2 regions of the Prochlorococcus sp. MIT2309 genome follow, and region 2 is predicted to be linked to the other one. Evidence: predicted binding sites of a transcription regulator. Region 2 holds the regulator's gene; the other holds the start of a gene.

Region 1 (6,774 bases), 440 kb from region 2:
AGATACCATTTTCAGGAAAATGCTTTGGTCGCCATAAACATTCAGTTTGGAACTAATTCAAGACTTTAGAAATTTACTTTTTCTTAATTAATTATCTACACAAACCAACCGAAACTCTCTCAAATAGCCAACAAGATTATGATGATTTTCGCTGGTTTCATGCAGAAAAAGGCATTATTATTAGTGAATATTGTACAAAAATAAAGACTTATTCTTTTATGAGAAAATTCAGCAACAAAAGCAATTCAAAAGAAGGCTATTTGCCCCCCTTCTTATTATTCTCTCTAATCAGGCAAAGGTCGCAATTGGCCTTGTTTGGGATTGTAAAGGGAGTGAATAGTCTCATAAAACCTCCTTTCTTACATCTTTGTTCTAATCCTTCTATTTGCTTAATAGAAGTAGGAGAACACTACAAAATTGTGAATAAAAAGTTAAAGTGAAAGCTCTCTTGAGAGTCGATTTTTCTTGGGGGCATCGGCCCTAGATTTTATTTATGGAGCAAGAAACTACTTCAACTACTACAGTCTTAGAACCAAGGACAACAAAAAGAAAATATCCAGAAGCAAGAATAATAGTTCTTGATGATGACTTTAATACGTTTGAACATGTAGCAAATTGTCTTGAGTCAATCATTCCTGGAATGAGTGAAAAAAAATCATGGCTACTTGCTTTCGAAGTAGATAGGGAAGGATTGGCAGAAGTATGGAGAGGCCCCTTTGAACAGGCAGAGCTATATCATCAACAACTTATTAGAAAAGGATTAACAATGGCTCCAATTGAAAAAGCATAAAATTTTCATTCGTATATGGACTCTCAGCAAAGCAATAGAAAAACTCTTTTCTTGAGTTCATCTTTATGGGGTGGGCTACTGGGATGCAATAAACCTCATAATAATTGGATTTTCAGTGCCACTTGCACTTGCCTTAAACACAATTATTTTTATTAATTATTTCTTCTTTTCAGTCCTTCACTGATTAAGCCTAAATATCAGGAGAGGCAAAAGATATACCCCTTTAATACATAAAATTTTAAATGATATGTAATTCTTAAAAGGCTTCCAATTCTATGGCTTACTATCAAGTTCACGGTTTAATCCCTGACACGCTCTCTCAGTCTGAGGGGTATGAATTATTCGAGCAATACATTGCAAATGGAGCACCTAAAGATAACTTTGATGGTTTTGAACTGATAAGTAGAGTTCATGCTCCTCAAACCGGGGAGGTATTTGTAACTTGAAGGCTGATAATCATCTAAAAGTGGATGAGCACTTTGCAATTTGGAGAGAAAAGTTTGGAGTTGAGTGGGATGACAAGCCAGTTTTTAACGATGAAGAAGTTATTAAAAGGAATAAACAGGTTGCCGAAGAAATAGCAGCGATGGGGTAATTGAGGATTAAAAGAATTTATAAGACAAGTATTTTTTTATGCTGCAAAATTCAATTGAGAGACTAGATTTATCAAAATCATCTAAAACATATAAATTCATCTCTGACAAAAGCATTGCATATCAACCCAAATAGATTCTTCAAGATTGGTCTTACTTTAGTCACCTCAACTTTTTTTATTTACGGCTCAAGGCAGGCGCCAATCTTCAAGAATTTCCTTCCTAGTGCTTTCTCTTGTTCTGGTACTGGTTAACCAAGCTTTAATTTTCAAATCAAAGCGTGAAAGGGACTGAAAAAGATCAGTCCTTTTTTTTTCATTAGATGAGGGGCTTAATTTTCACCAAACATCAAAACACTAGAAGTAAATCCTTAGGAGATTTACCAGAAGAAGGACGTCATGAAATGAGACTGCTATGTAACCAACCGAGGCGACAAAATTTGAACCTACGACATAGTGCTCCTCAAGCGAACGATCCGTTGATTATCAACTAATACTCTTTTTAGTATTTAAATTTTCCATTCTCTCTAAAGGGTTTAGGGGAAAATTCTCATAACGTAAATAGAAGTTCTTTAATAAATATCAGATATCAACCGAAATACATTCTTTCTCATTTCTAAAACTCATCAAATCTTTTAATTTAGTAAGCGTTAGATGACTCGGGATAGGTGAACACTTATCAATTTGATGATTAATAATTTCACCAACAACCACTATTGAAGGAGATAGAATTCCATTAGATTTCTTCTCTTTAAGAAGTTTATTTAATGGTGCCTTAATACATCTCTGATTCAGAAGTGTGGCTTGATGAATAATTGCTGATGGTGTCGAGGGATCTAAACCGCCAGATATTAATTCGTTAACAATGTAATCAAGATTATGCATCCCCATATAAATAACTAGTCCATCACTTGCATTCGCCAATGCACGCCAATTAACAGTATGACATTTTTTATTATCTCCCTCATGTCCTGTCACGAAAGTCACTGATGATGCCGCTTCTCTATGAGTCAGGGGTATACCCATATAGGTAGGAGCTGCCATACCTGAGGTAATACCTGGTACAACTTCAACCTCTATACCATTACGAACCAACCACTCTGCTTCCTCTCCTCCTCTACCAAATAAGAAAGGATCTCCTCCTTTAAGACGCACAATACAAGAATGATCTTTGGCTAATTCAACTAAAAATTTATTGATTTGATCCTGAGTGAATGTATGATCCCTACGTCTCTTTCCCACAAAATAATGCCTACAAGAATTAGATGTATATTTAAGGAATTCTTTTGGAATTAATGAATCATAAATTAAAGCATCGCATTTTTTTAGCAATCTACTTGCCTTCACTGTCAATAAATCTGGATCTCCTGGACCAGCTCCAACCAAGTACACCTTGCCTTTATTAAAAGTAGTCATGGCATGATTGATAAAATTTTAATTAAATTAACTAGAAATAAATCAACCTCTAACAATGAAGATATTGAATCACTTTTTCTTAATCCCTCAGTATTTTTGTTGGGAGCTAAGGCGAAAGGAATCGGAGTGAATGTTGTATCTAAGCCATCTGGAGAAGCTTTCCACTGAGTCCAGCTGATAATTGGTATTTTTAATATCCTTTTTAAATTTTTTAGATAATTATTCCCAAGTTTCCCAGTATTTATAGGGTGATGGAGCAATATAGACTTTTCTTTTTGTGATTTGATCATAACAAAGTACTTCAAAATTGAAATCCAAAAAGGCCAAGAACCTAAAAACGGAATTAGTTTTACATCAACTCCTTGATTAATTAAACGCCTGAATATAATAGGAATATCATTTTGGACATGTTTCCCTGGTAATAAAAATAAAGGTACAAGCAAAATAGAAGATGAACTTGAAGGCATGGGCTGCTCTTGAGTTAGGACCTCTAAGTCCACATGGGTTCCTCTTAGATGTTGGACTTCTCGAACTAAATATTTAAATAAATCATGAACTTCTCCTCCTGCAGATCCATGTATTACTAACCTCAGATCTCTAGATGGATTCGAATCTTTAATATTTGGTATAACTCGCGACAGATCTTCCCTAAAAAAAAATGTTGAAGTTGGATTAATATCAACTAAGGGATTTAAGCGATGAGAAAAAGAAGCCATAGAAGGGGCGGATATAAGATGATTAACAGAAGGCAAACTGTTAGAAGGTCTAAACAATTTAAGAGTCTGTTCCATAGAGACCTGGCTGCCATGAACCAAGTTTGGATAATGCTGAAGGAAGGAACTATGAGAGCTTTTGGAGAAATAGGACGTCAATACTATTGATTCGCTAAGATATTCAAATAATCAAAAAGAATGTAATTTATATGTAATTAATGCTACCAAAAAAAATATTCGGAGAAATATTTAAAACTGTATTTTTGATTACAAAGCAGATACTAGCTATAAGATTGAATAATTATATAATTCATCAATGAATTAAAAAATAAAAACTTCTTATCTTATTAATAATCTACAGCTATGACTTCTACTAAGCCTTTACCATATTATCTAGAAGAAAAAAAATTAAATAAGATTGAAAAGAATAAGGCTCTAAAAGATGGATTAGAAGTTGGAAGTCAAATAGAAGAATTTGCACGAATTGGATGGGAAGAATTAGATAAGACAGATTTAGAACTTAGGCTTAAATGGTACGGAATGTTTTGGAGACCTAAAACGCCAGGAAAGTTTATGTTAAGATTAAGAATTCCAAATGGTATTCTTAATTCAAATCAACTAAGTATTATAGCTTCCATTGTCGCAAGATATGGCGAAGATGGTAGTTGTGATATAACTACAAGGCAGAATCTACAACTTCGGGGAATATTAATAAGTGATTTACCTGAAATACTTAAAAGGTTAAAAATTGCTGGTATAAATACAATTCAATCAGGATTTGATAATCCTAGAAATGTAACAGGAAATCCATTAGCAGGGGTAGACCCAGAAGAAATAATAGATACAAGAGAATATACATTGAAGCTTGATAAATTTCTAACTAATTCTGGTAATGGAAATCAAGAATTTTCCAATCTACCAAGGAAGTGGAATACAGCTGTAGCTGGTTCAAAAGATAATTTTCTTCTTCATAATGATCTTATTTTTCACCCTGTAATTGATAAAGGCCAATTAGGATTTAGTATATGGGTTGGCGGTATACTTTCTTCTGTTTTAAATGCTTACGCAATTCCACTAAATGTATGGATAAAGGAAGACCAAATTTTTAAAGTTACTCAATCTATAATAACTTTATGGAGAGATAATGGAGAAAGATCTTCAAGGCAAAAAGGTAGGTTTAGGCTTTATTTAAATAAGATTGGAGTTGATAAATTTCGTAATCTTTTAGAAGATAAATTAGGTAAATTAAAAGAAGATCCTGGCTCTAATTTTGCAACAAAGCCTAGAACGTTCTTTGGTATTAATCGTCAAAAGCAGAATGGAAAATATTATGCAGGACTTCATATTCCTGTTGGTCGACTTTCAGCATCTGATCTTCAAGATTTATCCGATATTTTAAAAAACTATGGTAATGGTGATGTTCGTCTAACAGAAGATCAAAATATAATAATTACTAATATTTCTGAGGAAAATTTATTTGATTTCAAAAAGGAGGCTTTTCTAGAAAGATTTAAATTGAAACCTAGTAACATTGCTGCTGGAACAGTATCATGTACAGGAAATAAATATTGTGGATTCGCCTTAGTTAATACAAAAGATCAAGCTTTAAAAATTTCAAAGGAATTAGAAAATGAATTAACACTTCCAAAGGAAATCAAAATTCATTGGACTGGTTGTCCAAATAGTTGTGGCCAGGCTTATATGGGTGCGATTGGATTAACTGGTAAAAAAGCTAAAAATGAAGAAGGAGAAACCGTTGAAGCGTTTGATATATCTATAGGAGGAGAACAAGGTCCAGTTAATAAAATAGGCAAATTAGAAAAGAAATCAGTTCCATCTGAGAAGTTAAAAGAGACTCTAAAGCAAATACTTATTACACGTTATTCAGCTGAATTAAAAACACAGTTAAAACCTCAAACTATTGATTTCTTTTCACGTTTTATGAATTGGTTTAGTGAACTTGGTGAAAGCAGTAATGGTTAAGTAATTGCTTTCACCTCATAATCATCATTCTTAACCTCATTAATTAATAAAATGGATTCTAAAACAAAAAGCAAAGATTATTTCTCTATCTTTGTAAATTGGTTTTCTTCACTTGGAAATGAAAAACCCTCAATAAATCAAATGAATGGAGGGCAGGATTTATTTTCTAAACTTATGAATCGCATAAGCGATTAAAAATATTAATTATTAAACAATCTACTCAAAAAAATGCAAGTAAACAATTCGCAAATGGATTATGTCCTTCCCAACGAATTAGTTGATGGAATGATTACAGCTGGTGGTAAAAAATCAAATGTAAGTGTAAAAAATTTATTAGTACGTGGATTCTATTCAGGAGCGATATTAGGATTAGCAACTTGTCTTGCAATTACTGTAGGCATTCAATCTGGAATGCCTTTTTTGGGATCAGTTATCTTTCCTTTTGGGTTCGCAAGTATAGTTCTTTTTGGTATGGAATTAGTCACAGGTAATTTTGCCTTGTTACCTATGGCAACTTGGGCTGGGAAAAGCACATGGCAGGCTACTTTTAGGAATTGGATGTGGGTATGGTTAGGCAATTTCCTTGGAACGGCTCTTGTTGCATGCTTATTATCTATTAGTCTTACCAGTGCTGGCACTGTAGAGCCATTAGCAGCTGCAGCAGGAGGTAAAGGCTGGGCTGTTGTAGCAGCAAAAATCATATCAATTAACAAATCTAATGTTCTTGTTAAATATCAAGCATTGGGAAGTACAGGATTCTTTTTAGCTTTTATACGTGGAGTTATTGCTAATTGGTTGGTTTGTTTAGGAGTAACAATGGCTCTAGTTAGTAAAAGTGTTCCTGGAAAAATTCTTGCATGTTGGCTACCTATTACTGCATTCCAAACCATGGGAATGGAACATATTGTTGTTAACATGTTCCTTCACACTGCTGGTCCTCTTTTAGGCTCTGGAGTTGGATTTAATCAAGTGTTATTTTGGAATTTTATTCCAGTAACAATGGGAAATATTGTTGGTGGAATGGTATTTATTGGAATGCTTTTCTATAGCACACATAGGACTAAAATGAGCAATGTACTCCCTAGTGTTCATGATGAGAAGTTAGAGAGAGAATTAGCCGCTGAATTGGGTGCACGTTGATTAATTATTTATGATTATCACCGAAACACAAATATGGGATAGGTTTAACAGTGTTAAACCTATTTCAATTGATGCCAAATGGTATGAGCAGGTTTATTCCTTAGAATTATCTAACCAATTACGTTTTACAATTGGGGAAA
Region 2 (6,774 bases):
AACTATGTGGGAGTAGAAATTAGAAAACCTTTGGTTATATCTGCTAAAAAACAAAGAGATGCTTTGGATCTGAAAAATTTAGATTTTTTCTTTTGCAACGCAAACGTAAGTTTGGAAAGATGGATAGTAAATTTGAAAAGACATATATTGAGAAGAGTTTCTATTCAGTTTCCAGACCCTTGGTTTAAAAGAAGGCACTTCAAGCGCAGAGTCCTGCAACCAGAATTACTTTTAGCGATATCTAAATCATTCCTTCCTGAATCAGAGTTATTTATTCAAAGTGATGTTTACTCAATTATCAAGCCTATGACAGAATTAATTGAGGAATCTAATTTCTATAGGAGGGTTGTAATTAATAAAAATGAATGGCTTAAAAATAATCCATTTGATGGGACCACAGAAAGAGAGCAATATGCCATAAAAAAAAATCTCCCAATATATCGAGCTCTTTACATTAGAAATAATATTGAAATAGGCAAATAATTTTTTTAATATGAGATAAATATTCGCTTTATATAATGACCAATGGCACAAAAGAAAATCAACAACTTAATACTCCGCAAAAGGTAATACTAATTTCTGTTGCTTTTATAATTTCACTTTCACTTTTTTTCTTTAAAGGAAGCTTCAACACGCGTACAACACTTCAGGAGCTAGAGGCACAATCTATCCCCTTAAATGAAGCTTTTGCAAATGGGAAACCAACTTTCCTCGAATTCTATGCGGATTGGTGTGAAATCTGTAGAGAAATGGCCCCATCCTTAAAAAATATAGAGAAAAAATATCAAGGTTCTATTAATTTTGTCATGCTAAATGTTGATAATGAACAATGGGAGAACTTAGTTAATAAATATGAAGTAAATGGAATCCCTCAGATAAATATATTTGATAAAAATACAAATCCTAAAGGTGTCTTTTATGGTCTTCAGAGTGAATCTAAATTAATTCAAATATTTGATTCATTAGATAAGGGGAAAGACTTAAATGCTTATTTAAACAAAAAACAAGAAGGTGATTTATCAGAGATAACTTCTATATTGCTAGAAAAAAATAAAAGTAAGAATTCCTTTAATCCAAGAGCTCATGGCTGATTATTAATATTTACCATTCTAGTGCGCTTGCAACGACTGGAAAGTTTGTTATAAATATTTTCCTGCAATTTTCTGCAATTTTCATGTGTTCTTTTTGGGTACCATGTGCTGTTCTTAGGGAAATATAATGTATCCAAGAACGGCATGAACCCGTCATATATATTCTTGTTGGAGTTGATAAAGGCAGAACGAATCTTGCACACTCTTTTGCGACATCTGCTTCAAGTAATTCTTCATAAAGTTTTTTTGCTGAGTCAAACTGAATTTTAATTTTATCGTTAAATTTTTTTATTATCTCCTTAGGTAGATCTTCGGTTGAGTTTTGCCTGTTTTTATTGTCTTGTCGCCTTAATTCAGGAATGGGAATACTTCCCAATTGAGTACTCTCAGAATATCTTTGAGAAAACTCTTGGAAAGTAAATGATCTATGTCTAAGTATTTGAGCTGCGATACCTCTATTTGTCTCGATTTGAAGTGTCATAAATGATTGCTCGAATACACTCCAGTGCTCATTTTTGATGCAGTACTTTAATAAACCATCGAATTTTTCATTTTCTTGATTTGATGGATTACTAACTCTGGCTATATAAGCCATAGTCTTTTCAGCATCAGGGGTAATGCTTATTAACTGAACATTTGTCATGGTTAAACTTTCGCAAGAGTGACTCTTTCTGGTTGATGTTGATATTTACCTTTTCGATCACTGTAAGTAGTTTCACATTGGTCGCCCTCAAAAAATAGCAATTGACAAATACCCTCATTGGCATAAATCCGGCAATCAGCTCCAGAACTATTACTAAATTCAAGTGTCAAGTGACCTTCCCAGCTTGCTTCTGCTGGAGTTGTATTTACAATTATCCCTAATCGGGCGTAGGTGCTTTTACCAAGACATATAACTGTTATGTTTTCTGGTACTTTCATTTTTTCTAGCGCAACTCCCAAGCCGTATGAATGTGCCGGGAGAATAAAAAATTCTCCATCTTCATCTTTTTGCAAGGGTGTTTTTTCAAGATTTAATGGATTGAATTTTTTTGGGTTCATTACCGTTCCAGGCACATGCCTGAATATTAAAAATTCTTTGCTTGATAAACGAAGGTCGTATCCATAAGAGGAACATCCAAAACTAAGTACGGGATTTTTATTTTCAGGTTTGAGATGTCTCACTAATTTTTCTTGAAAGGGAACTATCATTCCCTCCTTGGCTTTTTCAGTGATCCAAAGGTCGTTTTTTAGCATTACTTGATGTCAGCGAAGTGAAGTGACTTGGTCAGCCATTTCATTTATCTCATTGGAAATATATGGCCCTGTGAGGATTACATCAATAGCTGGAGGTCTTTTATTAAGTGTAGAAATCAAGTCATTTTCATCTATAAAACCTAATCTAACCGCAAGACTTATCTCATCAAGGACTAATCGATCGATTTCTTTTCTTATTAATTTTTCTTTGCAGATTTCCCAAATATTTTTTATTTCATTTTCAAATTCAGATTGATCAATTTCAGAAGAATCTCGATTTGAGATATCAATACAATTTGGAATGTCTGGTCTTATCCATTGGAGATTATTGCAAAGCTTAATTCCATTTTTTGGTCCTTGAGACACACCTCCCTTTAGAAATTGTGCAATGAGTACTTTGCTCCCAAATCCTGCAGCTCGCAATGCATCACTAAAAACCATAGAAAAACTTCCTCTAACCGACGCAGTATGAACTTGTAATTGCCCCTGAGGAATAACCAGCTTTAGATGGGGCCCCGTTTTTGATGTGGTTGGACTTGGTAATCCAACTAAGTGGTTTACGGATGAATCTTCAACAGTTTTAAGAGGTGATGACATTTTATTTTTAATACCAATCGCTTTGAACAATCTAGCGTCGTCAGACTTATGTACAACGCGATTAAGCACTATAGGTAGTGCTTAATAATATTTGCAGTGATATTTGTTTTACAGGAGGAACTGAAAATCAAGTTATTTCAACCGTATAGCATGGCCTTTGGTCAAAAGAGTTGAAACTAATAGAATTCATTAAGATCATAAAAAGTACTCATGGCTACACAACCATTTCTCTTGTCTTATTAACCTCAAGCCATTGATTTTCTCGTTATGGTTGCCTCCTCGAGTGGATTCCATCGATTTGCGCAGGCAAAACCCATTGGCGTTCAGTCTGTGAATACAACAAAAGATACTATTGAATTGACGAAAGCCTCATTGATTGATGTCATCAGGGCTCTTGATGGGGCTTCAACAGATGTTGTTGACCGATCTAAAACTATTTTTTTCCCTGGTGATCCTGCTGAGAGAGTTTATTTAATTAGAAGAGGTGCTGTAAGGCTATCGAGAGTTTATGAGTCAGGAGAGGAGATTACAGTTGCTTTGCTCAGAGAAAATAGTTTATTTGGGGTTTTATCTCTCCTAACCGGCCACAGATCTGATCGTTTTTATCACGCTGTTGCTTTTACGAAAGTTGAGATGATAACGGCACCTGCTGCGTCAGTTAAGAAAGCAATAGAGGCAGATACAGCTGTCAGCATGCTTCTGATGCAGGGCCTATCGAGCAGAATTCTTCAAACTGAGACGATGATCGAAACTTTAACCCATAGAGATATGTCATCAAGACTTGTGAGTTTCCTTTTAGTACTTTGCAGGGATTTTGGTGTCCCAGGCGAAAAGGGCATAACTATCGATCTTCGCTTGTCTCATCAATCAATAGCCGAAGCTATTGGATCAACCAGGGTAACCATTACTAGGCTACTAGGCGACTTGAAAAACGCAGGTCTTCTCCAGATTGATAGAAAAAAAATAACAGTGTTTGATCCTATTGCACTGGCAAAACGTTTCAACTAATCCCTTTAGGTGTCAACATATAGATACTGAATATATCAGTAAAAAAGTTAACTTTTTGGCTTGTGACGGGTTGGCTTCTAATTATTTCTCTTCTGATTTTAGGAGGACTCCTATCAACCTTGGGGGACCGCCTAGGTTCTCGCGTGGGTAAAGCAAGATTAAGCATTTTTAAATTAAGACCAAGAAGAACAGCAGTTTTTATTACTGTTCTCACTGGAAGTTCTATTAGTGCATTATCACTTGGCTTGATGCTTCTTGTAAGCAGGGAACTCAGAGTGGGATTGTTCGAACTGAATGACTTGCAAGCTAAGTTACAAGAAAGTAGAGAGGCTTTAGTTCCCTTAAAAAAAGAGAGGAAAAATTTAGAAAATAGAATTGTAAGTGGAGAAAGAGAATTAAAAAAATTAGAAATTGACTTAATTGCACTTAGGAGAGGTGATGTAGTTATAAGCAGTGGTGAATCTTTGGCTAGTTCAACTTTAAATATTAAAGATACAAATAAGATTAAGCAAAAAATAGAAAATATTTTACAAAAGGCAAATCTTTATGCTTATTTAAAAATGAGACCAGGAGAAAAACCAAATAGAAGAATTTTATTGGTAAGACGAGATCATATTAATCGGCTCGAAGAAGTTATCAAAAAAAAAGGTAGTTGGATCGTAAACATTCGCTCAGCTGGTAACGTTTTGAGAGGAGAAAATTTTATATATGCTTTCCCTGAAGTTATTCCAAATAAAAAGATTGTTGCAAAAGACGAGGTCATTGCAACAATTACTTTAAATCCAAAAAATATGACAAAACTACAAATACAAAAAAATATAAAATTGCTTCTCTCTTCAACACTTGCTGAAGTAAAAAGGAGAGGCTCGTTAACAACAGATATAAAAATAAATAAAAATAAAATAAATAAACTTGTCAGAAAACTTGAAAATAGTCAAAAAACCTTAGTCAAATTGAATTCAATTTCGGATAGCGATAGAAGTACTATTGATACTGTTTCAGTAAGTCTTGAAACTTTCAATTTAATTAAGAATATTAATCAATGAATGTCATTTCTATCGATCCAGGATCTAAGAAATGCGGAATGGTATTAGCCGAAATATCTTCTCTTTCTATTACTGAAGCAAAAGTTGTTAGCTTTAGTCATGTAATAAAATTAATTAAAATTTGGGAAGAGAAAGTTAAAATTGATTTTCTAATTTTGGGTAATGGAACAGGTAGTAAATATTGGCAAGATGAAATTAGCAACACTACGAACTTAAAAGTAAAATTAATAGATGAGAGAAATACCACTTTAAGAGCTAGAGAAAGATATTGGGAAATTTGGCCTAAAAAATATTATTTAAAATTTATTCCAAATGGATTATTAATTCCAAGAGAAAACTTAGATGCCTTAGCTGCTCTTATACTTCTTGAAGATCACATTAAATTAAAATTCACCTGGAAGACTTATAAAGATTTTAAAATTTGGCCCTAATAGTAAAAACATAGTCACTCCCTGGTTCAAGCTTATAATCGTCTTTAATGAGGAATTTTTCAAGAGAATCTTTGATTAAGGCTCTACCAAGAGGAGGAGATACAGTTAGTTCTCCTTTATTAAACTTCCATATGAATCCCCATTCATAATTACCTGCGGAGACTCTCCCCTTTATTGATTGCTCTGAAAAATCTTGTCTTTCAACCATTACGTGAGCTTTTGTTTGAGGTTTGTTTCTCATAAATTATTTTTATCAAGACTATATAGATATGAATTAATTTGGTTGGTAACATATTCTATTCCGAAACTATCTATAGATTCAAAAACCGCAATCGCATAACTAATAACTTCATTTATTATTTTTTTTTCTAAAGCAGTAAAATTTCCAAGTACATAGGAGTTCGTGCGAATCTTTCTTTGCTCAGGGTCTTTTGCTGGAGATCCTATACCTATTCTCAACCTTAAAAAATCTTGACTTCCAAGTTGGGCAATTGTGCTTTTTAGTCCCTTGTGACCTCCAGCTCCACCTTTAGCTCTAAGCCTTAATTTACCAAGAGGTAGATCCATATCATCCACAATTATAATTAGATTATCTAACTCAAGGTTGTACCATTTTAAAGCAGCACAAATTGAACGGCCACTTTCATTCATATAGGTTTCTGGCATGAGTAAAACTTTTTTGGTTTGTCCAGAGCCAAACTCTGCAATTTTCCCTAAAAGTTTTTTGGATTTATTAAAACCAACATATTTTTGAGAAGCTAAATTCTCAACCAACATAAATCCTACGTTGTGCCTTGTCCCAGAATATTCTTTTCCAGGATTACCTAGTCCAACAAACAGTCTAATTTTATTTTCTGTAGATATTGATTTTGACAATATTCTCTTGGCTAAAAATCTTTAATTAAAGATTAGCTATTTTCATTTTCGGCGCTAGCTTTGTCTTCTTGATCGTTCTCAGACATTGCTTTTTGAACTTCTTTCTCAAATTCATTGGAGGCTGATTGAAGGCCTTTTAATGTCTTCCCAAGCGTTCTACCTAATTCTGGTAGACGCTTGGGACCAAATATAACAAGAGCTACTCCTGCTATAACAGCTATCTCAGGCAAACCAATGCCGAAGATGTTCATTATAAAAACCTCTTTTTAAAAATCAAATGATCAATTAACCCCATTCCAATCAACTGAAAAACCCTGTAGTAGTAGTGATTGATTGTAAATCTGAAGCATGATTACTAGAAAAACTAGAAGCAAAACACCTATGAAAGCCATTACAGGTGCTGCTCCAAACCCAGGAACAACCTTGCCTTGCCCAGAATTGCCAATGGATTTAAGAAGTGATCCCAAAGCGGTTTTTTGTCCCATGTCT

The links. Region 2 encodes NtcA, which controls nitrogen genes in cyanobacteria. Its sites were predicted from a motif close to GTANCNNNNGNTAC; they were not measured.
Region 1: the regulator NtcA is predicted to act here: its motif matches at 3,723-3,736, upstream of AC6EJA_RS02655 (CbiX/SirB N-terminal domain-containing protein).

Annotation. Positions count from the first base shown of each region.
Region 1 covers NZ_CM186282.1:465,021-471,794, forward strand. Annotated here, with positions in the region: gene clpS (ATP-dependent Clp protease adapter ClpS) at 494-790, shown strand; gene AC6EJA_RS02640 (hypothetical protein) at 1,066-1,236, shown strand; gene AC6EJA_RS02645 (hypothetical protein) at 1,233-1,385, shown strand; gene cobA (uroporphyrinogen-III C-methyltransferase) at 1,965-2,798, opposite strand; gene AC6EJA_RS02655 (CbiX/SirB N-terminal domain-containing protein) at 2,795-3,589, opposite strand; gene AC6EJA_RS02660 (ferredoxin--nitrite reductase) at 3,875-5,494, shown strand; gene AC6EJA_RS02665 (formate/nitrite transporter family protein) at 5,744-6,634, shown strand; gene AC6EJA_RS02670 (HEAT repeat domain-containing protein) at 6,645-6,774, shown strand, end outside.
Region 2 covers NZ_CM186282.1:909,929-916,702, reverse strand. Annotated here, with positions in the region: gene trmB (tRNA (guanosine(46)-N7)-methyltransferase TrmB) at 1-483, shown strand, start outside; gene AC6EJA_RS05100 (thioredoxin domain-containing protein) at 519-1,091, shown strand; gene thyX (FAD-dependent thymidylate synthase) at 1,102-1,734, opposite strand; gene dcd (dCTP deaminase) at 1,737-2,327, opposite strand; gene AC6EJA_RS05085 (cob(I)yrinic acid a,c-diamide adenosyltransferase) at 2,337-2,993, opposite strand; gene ntcA (global nitrogen regulator NtcA) at 3,192-3,932, shown strand; gene AC6EJA_RS05075 (DUF3084 domain-containing protein) at 3,995-4,978, shown strand; gene AC6EJA_RS05070 (RuvC family protein) at 4,975-5,409, shown strand; gene AC6EJA_RS05065 (DUF3146 family protein) at 5,393-5,650, opposite strand; gene pth (aminoacyl-tRNA hydrolase) at 5,647-6,285, opposite strand; gene AC6EJA_RS05055 (TatA/E family twin arginine-targeting protein translocase) at 6,318-6,536, opposite strand; gene psbH (photosystem II reaction center phosphoprotein PsbH) at 6,567-6,770, opposite strand.